2 regions of the Roseixanthobacter finlandensis genome follow, and region 1 is predicted to be linked to the other one. Evidence: riboswitches for the same ligand, from Rfam matches in the RefSeq annotation. Region 1 holds a riboswitch; the other holds the start of a gene.
What was found. Region 1 has a riboswitch for cobalamin ahead of V5G24_RS00605 (TonB-dependent receptor plug domain-containing protein). Riboswitches for the same ligand answer to the same signal wherever they lie in the genome.
Positions count from the first base shown of each region.

Region 1 (4,646 bases):
TTATTACGCGGTGGGCACCGCGATCCTGGCCTGGTACGTGGCGAGCGGGCGCAATGTGGCGCGCTTCGCCTGGACCCGCCTGCACCTGCCCTATGCCTGGAACATCCTGAAGGTGGGCGCGGTCGCGGCGGTGAATACCATCCAGATCAATGTGACCATCGCGGCCACCATGGGCCTGGTCGCCGCCCATGCGGGGCCGGGCGCGGTGGCCGGCTTCGCCACCGGCACCCGGCTCGAATATCTGCTGCCGCCGCTCGCTTTCGGGCTCGGCGCGCCGCTGGTGGCGCTGGTGGGCACCAATATCGGCGCCGGACAGAACCGGCGCGCGCTGCGGATCGCACTGATCGGCGGCGCCTTTGCCTTTGTGCTCACGGAAACGGTGGGCATTGCCGCCGCGATCTGGCCCGCCGCATGGCTGGGCCTGTTCGACGCGACGCCCGAGATGCTGGCGGTGGGCACCCTCTATCTGCGCACGGTCGGGCCGTTCTTCGGCTTCTTCGGGCTCGGCATGACGCTTTATTTCGCCTCCCAGGGCGCCGGCCGCCTCGGCTGGCCCCTCGTCGCCGGCCTGCTGCGCATGGCCATTGCCGTGGGCGGCGGCGCGCTCGCGCTTTCGGTCACGGGCTCGCTGCATTGGCTGTTCGCGGTCTATGCCTGCGGACTGTTGTCCTATGGGGCTGTGGTGGGCGTTTCGGTCGCCTCGGGTTCCTGGTTTCGCTAAAGGCGTTATCTTGACGGTTTCACCCTGATCGCGCCCCTTATGGGCGGTTCATCGGAGCACATGATGCGCATTCTCGTGGTTGGGGCCGGCGCGACCGGCGGCTATTTCGGCGGACGCCTTGCCCAGGCGGGGCGCGACGTGACCTTCCTCGTGCGTGCCAAGCGCGCCGAGCGCCTGCGCGCACGCGGCCTCCAGATCGTCAGCCCCACCGGCGATGCGACGCTTCACCCCTCCATCGTCACCGCGGATCAGATCGCGGGGCCCTATGATCTCGTGCTGCTGTCGGTGAAGGCGTTCGCCCTGGACGCAGCGCTCGCCGACGTCGCCCCGGCGATCGGCCCCGACACCATGATCCTGCCGGTGCTCAACGGCATGCGGCACATGGATCTGCTGGCCGCCCGCTTCGGGGCCGGGCGGCTGCTTGGCGGCGTCTGCAAAATCATGGGCCGCATCGACGAAGAGGGGCGCATCGTGCAGATGAGCCCGCTGCATCAACTGACCTATGGCGAAACCGACGGCACGCGCTCGGCGCGCATCCTCGCCCTCGACGGGGTGATGCAAGGCGTCGGATTCGACGCCCGCCTCTCGGACGCCATCCTGCTCGACATGTGGGAGAAATGGGTGTTCCTCGCGAGCCTCGGCGCCATCACCTGCCTGATGCGCGGCAGCATTGGCGAAGTGGCAGCGGCGGGCGGCAAGGCTATCGCGCTCGCCATCGTGGCCGAGTGCGCCGCGATCGCCCACGCGGCGGGATACGCCCCGCGCCCGGCGTTTCTCACCGAGACCCGGGCGCAGCTGACGGCGGATGGCTCGCCCATGACCTCGTCCTTGTATCGCGATCTCAACCAGGGCCATGCGGTGGAGGCCGACCAGATCATCGGCGATCTCATCGCCCGTGCCCGCGCCAGCGCAACGCCGACGCCGCTGCTGGAGGCAGTCGGTGTCGCGCTGAAACTGTACGAGAACCGGCGCGCGCAGGCCTGAGGAGGACCACCCGAAGGATGGATCACGCCGCTTGGCACCCCGTCCGGCTTGACGGTCCGATCGCCCTGCGTCTACCGTTACGACGACGGTTCCCCTTGGGGATCAAAAGGGAACGCGGTGAGTCGGCACCTGGCAGCGGGGGTTGGCGAAGCCGCGGCTGCCCCCGCAACTGTAAGCGGCGAGTCCATCGTCATCAGCCACTGGGCCCTGGGCCTGGGAAGGCGACGAGTTGGGCACTGACCCGCGAGCCAGGAGACCTGCCGTCAGCCGTGGTCACGCGCGTGCACATTGGGCGGGGTGTCCTGATGGTGGTTGTTCCCTGCGGCATCCTCGCCGCATGGAGGCCTCGTTCGCGGTGACGGACCACTCGTCCCGCTGAGGCCCAAATGCCGTCCGCCGTAATTTTTCCCGTTCGCCGCGCCGCGCGCGCCGCCCGCCGCCCCATGCTCGCCGCCCTGATTCTCTCCTCCGCCTCCTGCGCCGCCTACGCCCAGTCGGCGCCCCCCGCCGATGGCGCATCGCAATCCATCGACCTGCCCGAGGTGGTGGTGAGCGCGACAGGCATGCCGACGCCGGCGGACCAGGTGGCCTCCTCCGTCAGCGTCGTCACCGCCGAGGATATCGAGCGCCAGCAATTGCGCACCGTTCCCCAAGTGCTTCAGTCCCTTCCGGGGCTCAATGTGGTGCAGACCGGCGGGCCGGGCGGGCAGACCTCGGTGTTCATCCGCGGCACCAATTCCAACCATGTGAAGGTGCTGGTGGATGGCATCGACGCGGGCAATCCCTCGACCCCCAACGGCGCCTTCGATTTCGGCCAATTGCTCGCCACCGATCTTGCCCGCATCGAGGTGCTGCGCGGCCCCCAGAGCGGCCTCTACGGCTCGGACGCGATCGGCGGCGTGATCTCGATCACCACCAAGAAAGGCGAGGGCCCGGCGAAGGTGTTCGGCTTCGTGGAAGGCGGCGCGCTCGGCACCTTCAACCAGGCGGCGGGGCTGAGCGGCTCGACGGAGAAGGTGGGCTATTCCTTCAACGTCACCCATTTTTCCTCGACTGAAATCCCGGTGACTCCGCCCGGCATCGTGCCGCCGGGCTATCCGATCAATGCGAACGCCTACGACAACTGGACCTATTCGACCCGCCTCGATTTCCAGATGAGCGATGCGTTCGCGGTCAATTTCGTCGCCCGCTACATCGACAGCCGGCTCGCCTATACGCCGGATGTCTATCCGCCCCCGCTCTACGAGGGCCTTCCCGCCGCCGAGCGCTCCACCAGCCTCGCCAGCATGTTCTTCACCAAGGGCGAGGGCGTGTGGACCGCGCTCGACGGCGCGCTTAACACCACGTTCGGCGTCAGCGCCATGACCTCGTCCAACCCCACCACCGGGCCGAACACCTCGGTGAACGGCCAGTATGACGGCGACCGGCAGACCTATTATCTGCGCTCGAACCTCGCCTTCGCGCCGGGGCAGAACCTGCTGGTGGGCGTGGAGCGGCGCAACGAAGCGATGACCTCGTCCACCCAATATACCGACCTTTCCGCGAGCACCGGTGACACCGGCGCCTATGCGGAACTCCAGGGCAAGCTGGGGGATCGCTTCTTCGGCGCCGCCAACATCCGCTTCGACAGCGACGACACGTTCGGCGATCATTCCACCTATCGCCTTGCGCCCGGCTTCCTCATTCCCGAGACGGGAACCACGCTGAAAGGCAGCTACGGCACCGGCTTCAAGGCGCCCTCGCTGTACCAGCTCTATGCCCCCAATTACGGCAATGCGGAGCTGAAGCCGGAGGAGAGCACGGGCTATGACATCGGCTTCGAGCAGGAGGTGTTCGGCGGGCGGGTGACGTTCGGCGCCACCTATTTCCACAACGACATCACCAATCTCATCAGCTACGACCCGGTGACCTACCAGAACGTCAACATCTCCAGCGCCACGACCCAGGGCGCGGAAACCTTCGTCGCCTTCGCGGTGACTGACCGGCTGAAGCTGCGGGTGGACTACACCTATACCGAGGCCGTGGGCTACATGCCGCCCGACACCTCGTTCGGCGCCGCCTGCGCGCCGCTGACCGACACCTCCTGCACCCCGTTGCGGCGGCCGAACAACAAGGTCAGCGTCACCGCGGACTGGAACCCCACGGACGAGCTCAATCTCTCCGCCACGCTGATCTATGCTTCCGCCTGGTGGGATATCGTGCGCCTCACCAGCGATTATATCGACCAGCCGGGCTACACCGTGGTGAACGTGGCGGCGAATTACGCCCTGACAAAGCAGGCCACCCTGTTCGGGCGCATCGACAATCTGTTCGACCAGACCTACCAGAACCCGAACGGCTTCCTTGCCCCCGGTTTCGGGGCCTATGGCGGCCTCAAATTCACCTATTGAGGCGGACGGAATGAAACGCGCTGCGGGCCTGCTCGCTTTTCTGCTGCTCTGCGCGCCCGCCTTCGCGGGGGAGCAGAAGCCCGCGCGGATCGCGTCGCTCAATCTGTGCGCCGATGAACTGGTGCTGCGCCTCGCCGATCCGGACAAGGTCGCCTCGGTGACCTATCTGGCGCGCGACCCGCGCAGCTCCAATGTCGCCGATCTCGCAAAACGGGTCCCGGTGAACCGGGGCCTCGCCGAGGAAATCGTGCCGCTCGCGCCCGATCTCGTCATCGTCGGCGCCTTCACCACCCGCACCACCACCGCCATGCTGAAGCATCTCGGCGTCCCGATCCTGGAACTGGGCGTGCCGGCCAGCCTGGAAGAGGCCTATGCCCAGATCCGAACCGTCGCGGACCACATCGGCGAACCGGCGCGGGGGGAAGCGATGATCGCCGCCATGCAAAAGGATTTCGCCAGCCTGCCGCCGGTGCCCGCGCATCGCGCCTCCGCGATCGTGCTGCGGCCGAACGGCTTCACCGCCGGGCGCGGCTCCATCGTCGACGAAATCC
Region 1 covers NZ_CM195536.1:97,083-101,728, forward strand. The annotation lists gene V5G24_RS00595 (MATE family efflux transporter) at 1-721, shown strand, start outside; gene panE (2-dehydropantoate 2-reductase) at 785-1,705, shown strand; cobalamin riboswitch at 1,776-1,984, shown strand; gene V5G24_RS00605 (TonB-dependent receptor plug domain-containing protein) at 2,092-4,095, shown strand; gene V5G24_RS00610 (ABC transporter substrate-binding protein) at 4,106-4,646, shown strand, end outside.

Region 2 (4,646 bases), 1.4 Mb from region 1:
GCACCGAATCCGAATACGTCGCGTGGCCAGCGTGCACGCGCTTGTGTTAGACGGCATGCAATCCATCCTGGAACGGCAGCCGGCGGGACTTTGCGAGGCTCCGCGCGCCGAAAATGGGAGCAGTCATGTCCAGCGCCGTCGCTCAATCTTCTTCCCATGGTGATGGGGAAAATGCCGTTCCCGGCGCAAGCCGGCCCTCCCCGGCCCTCGCCGGAACGGTGCGCGTGCCGGGCGACAAGTCGGTTTCGCACCGTGCGCTGATGTTCGGCGCCCTGGCGCGCGGGGAAACCCGCATCACCGGCCTGCTGGAGGGCGAGGACGTGCTGAACACCGCCAAGGCCTGCATCCAGCTGGGCGCGCAGGTGGAGCGGCTCGGCGCGGGCGAATGGCGCGTGGTCGGCGTTGGCGCGGGGAATCTGAAGAGCCCCGAGGCGCCGCTCGATTTCGGCAATTCCGGCACCGGCGCGCGGTTGATGATGGGCGTGGTGGCGGGAAACCCCATCGTCGCCACCTTCGACGGCGACGCCAGCCTGCGCCGCCGGCCCATGAAGCGGGTGCTGGATCCGCTCCTCGCCATGGGCGTGGTGGTGGAAGAGGAAGCGCCCGGCGGCCGCCTGCCGCTGCGCCTGAAGGGCCTCACCGAACTCAAAGCCTTCACGTATGAAACCCCGGTGCCCTCGGCGCAGGTGAAATCCGCCGTGCTGCTCGCGGGCCTTGCCGCCAGCGGCGACACGGTGGTGGTGGAGCGCGAATCCACCCGCGACCATACCGAGCGCATGCTGACCCATTTCGGCGCCGACGTGCGGGTCGAGCCGCACGGCGCCCACGGCCGCCGCATCACCCTCGCCGGCCGGCCGGACCTGAAGGGCGCGCCGGTGGCGGTGCCGTCCGATCCGTCTTCCGCCGCCTTCCCGCTGGTGGCGGCGCTGATCGTGCCGGGCTCGGACATCATCCTGAAGGACGTGATGATGAACCCGCTGCGCACCGGCCTCATCACCACGCTGAAGGAGATGGGCGCCTCCATCGAGACGCTGTCTGAGCGCACCGAGGGCGGCGAGGCCGTGGCGGATCTGCGCGTGCGCCATTCCGTGCTGACCGGCGTCGACGTGCCGCCCGAGCGCGCGCCTTCCATGATCGACGAATATCCGGTGCTCGCCGTGGCGGCGGCGTTCGTGCACGGCACCACCCGCATGCGCGGCCTCAACGAATTGCGGGTAAAGGAAAGCGACCGCCTCGCCGCCGTGGCCGACGGGCTGGCCGCCTGCGGCGTGCCCCATGAGATCATCGGCGACGATCTGCTGGTCACCGGCCTCGGACCCGATGGCGTGACCGGCGGCGGACCGGTGGCGACCCATATGGACCACCGCATCGCCATGGCCTTCCTGGTGATGGGCTTCGCGGCCCGCGAGGGGGTGCGCGTGGACGACATGCGCTTCATCGCCACCTCCTTCCCCACCTTCGTGCCCATGATGGGCGGCCTCGGCGCGGTGCTGGCATGAGCGACGGCCTGATCATCGCCATCGACGGGCCGGCCGCGTCCGGCAAGGGCACCCTCGGCCGCAGGATCGCGGCGACCCTCGGCCTGCCCCATCTCGATACCGGCCTGCTCTATCGGGCGGTGGCCGCGCGCTGCCTCGCCGACGGCACGCTCGACGACGAGATGGCCAGCGCGGACGCGGCCCGCACGCTGGATCTGCGTTCGCTCGACCCGGAAAAGCTGCGCACCGGCGCGCTCGGCGAAGCGGCGTCCGTGGTCGCCGCCCGCCCGGTGGTGCGCGGGGCCTTGCTGGATTTGCAGCGGCGCTTCGCCGAGCAGCCCGGCGGCGCGGTGCTGGACGGGCGCGACATCGGCACGGTGATCTGTCCCCATGCGCCGGTGAAGCTGTTCGTGACCGCCTCGGCGGACGTGCGCGCCACGCGGCGGCATCGCGAATTGCTGGAGCGCACGTGCGACATCGCGTTCGAGGATGTGCTGGCCGACATCCACAAGCGCGACGCCCGCGATTCGCACCGCGCCACCGCCCCCCTGGCGATGGCGCCCGACGCGGTGCTGCTGGACACCACCCATCTCGGCATCGACGAGGTGCTGGCCGCCGCTTTGGCGATCATCGCCGCCAAGACCGCGGCGGCGGGCGCCTGAGGCGAATCGACGTTCAACCGAATGCTCGGCGCTCGCCCTCCCCCCTTGCGGGGGAAGGGTGGGGAGGGGGGTCCGGCCCGCCAGCATGACCTTCGCCCGGACAGCGGGGAGACACCCCCACCCTGCCCTCCCCAGCAAGGGGGGAGGGAGAAAGCCGCCGCGCCCCCTGGTGCTGGGTCTCGATTGCCCCCGGCCCGGCCGGGGCACCACGCGCCGCTTCATTGACTTCGCGCCGGAGCGGTTCTTAAGTGTCGGCGTCGATGGTCCCGGTTCGGGCGGCTTGCCGCTTCCGCCGGGTGAAAAGGGAATGCGGTCGCGCCCGGGTGTTCCGGTGCGATAGCCGCAGCTGCCCCCGCAACTGTAGGCGGTGAGTTCCGGCCGAAAAGCCACTGGAAGACGGGCCTTGCGCCCGCTCCGGGAAGGCGGCCGCGAACGGCGATCCGCGAGCCAGGAGACCTGCCACCGACAGGAATGCGCGCCGGGCGGGGTGCCCTGGCATGGCGATTCTTTCTGTGGCGCGCGGTTGCGGGCCGCGCGCACCCATGGAAAGCGGCGTGGAGCGACCTTCCAACGACGATGCGCCTTTCGCGGCGGGCGACACGACGCCGCGCACCCCCGCGCCCGCCGACGGGCCGGCGCGCGATGCCCTGCGGGTCGCCAGCGTTCCGGCCGTGACCCTGTTCGTGTGCACCACCTGCAAGCTCGCCGGCGCGGACACGGACGCGCCACCCGCCGGCGCCGCCCTGGCGCGGCAGGCCCAGGATGCCTTTGCGCAGACCTCCGACGCCGCCATCGCCGTGAAGGAGGTGCGCTGCCTCTCCAATTGCAAGCGCGCGCTCTCCGCCGCCTTGGTGCGCACCGGCGGCTGGTCCTACGTGTTCGGCGATCTCACCCCCGATAGCGCCGCCGACCTTTTGACCGGCGCCGCGCTGTTCGCGACCTCCACCGACGGCATCCTGCCCTGGCGCGGACGCCCCGACAGCCTCAAGCGCGGCATGATTGCCCGCATCCCTCCCATGAACTTCTCCGAGGACCAGCGATGACCTCTCTCGCCCGCATCCCCTGCACCATCGTCACCGGCTTCCTCGGCGCGGGGAAGACCACTTTGATCCGCCACATCCTGGAAAATGCCCAGGGCAAGCGCCTCGCGGTGATCGTCAACGAATTCGGCGACGTGGGCATCGACGGCGAGATTTTGAAGGGCTGCGGCATCGAGAGCTGCCCGGAGGACAATATCGTCGAGCTGGCCAATGGCTGCCTGTGCTGCACGGTGGCGGACGATTTCGTGCCGGCGCTGGACCTGATCTTGTCCCGCACCCCGCGCGTGGACCACATTTTGATCGAGACTTCCGGCCTTGCCCTGCCCAAGCCCCTGGTGCAGGCGTTCCAATGGCCGGCGATCAAGAGCCGCGTCACCGTGGACGGCGTGGTGGCGGTGGTGGACGGCCCGGCGCTCGCCGCCGGCCGCGTCGCGGACGATCTGGCGGCGCTTGCCGCCCAGCGCGCGGCCGACGACACTCTCGACCATGACGACCCGGTGGAAGAGGTGTTCGAGGACCAGATCGCCTGCGCCGACCTGATCATCCTCTCCAAGTCGGACCTGCTGGATGCGGCCGGCGCGGACATCGCCGATGCCCGCATCGCGCAGGCCCTGCCGCGTGCCGTGAAGGTGGTGCGCTCGGCCGGCGGCAAGGTGGATGCGGCGATCCTGCTTGGCCTCGGCGTCGGCACAGAGGATGAAATCGACGCCCGCCGCACCCATCATGACGACGAGCTGGACCACGACCACGACGATTTCGACAGCTTCATCGTGCGCCTGCCCGACATCGCCGATCCCGCCGCCCTCGCCGCCCGCGTGGCGCGGGCCGCCGAAACGCCGGACGTGCTGCGGGTGAAGGGCTTCGCCCATGTGGCCGGCAAGCCCTTGCGCCTGCTGGTGCAGGGCGTGGGCACGCGGATTTCCCACCAGTTCGATCGGCCCTGGCGGGCGGACGAGCCGCGCTCCGGTGCGCTGGTGGTGATCGGGCTGAAGGGCTTCGACCGCGCGGCGGTGGAGCGCGCCCTGCTGGCCGAGGAACCGGCGCTTTCCGCCTGAGGCTGGGATAAGCTTTCTCCATGCATCTGCTCGCGAGCACATCCGCCACCATCGAGGACCTGGCCGAGCCCATCGACCTGCGCCAGCCTCCCGGCGATGTGCTTGCCTTGTCCTTCACCGACAGCGACCTGCTGGCGCTCGCCGCAGCGTGGCGGCAAAGACGCGACCGCCTGCCGAGCCTGCGGCTCGCGCGGCTGAAGGATCTGCGCCACCCCATGTCGGTGGATCTGTGGATCGACAAGGCGGCGCGGCACGCCAAGGTGATCTTGGTGCGCCAATTGGGCGGGCTCGACTGGTGGCGCTATGGCGCCGAGCGGCTCGCGGAGCTGGCCCGCACGCGCGGCATCGCCCTCGCGCTGCTGCCGGGCGAGGACCAGGACGACCCGCGCCTCGCCGCCCTCTCCACCGTGC
Region 2 covers NZ_CM195536.1:4,013,473-4,018,118, forward strand. The annotation lists gene aroA (3-phosphoshikimate 1-carboxyvinyltransferase) at 126-1,499, shown strand; gene cmk ((d)CMP kinase) at 1,508-2,140, shown strand; cobalamin riboswitch at 2,385-2,618, shown strand; gene V5G24_RS18930 (DUF1636 family protein) at 2,638-3,183, shown strand; gene cobW (cobalamin biosynthesis protein CobW) at 3,180-4,235, shown strand; gene cobN (cobaltochelatase subunit CobN) at 4,256-4,646, shown strand, end outside.
Region 2: another riboswitch for cobalamin. It lies ahead of V5G24_RS18930 (DUF1636 family protein); the one in region 1 lies ahead of V5G24_RS00605 (TonB-dependent receptor plug domain-containing protein).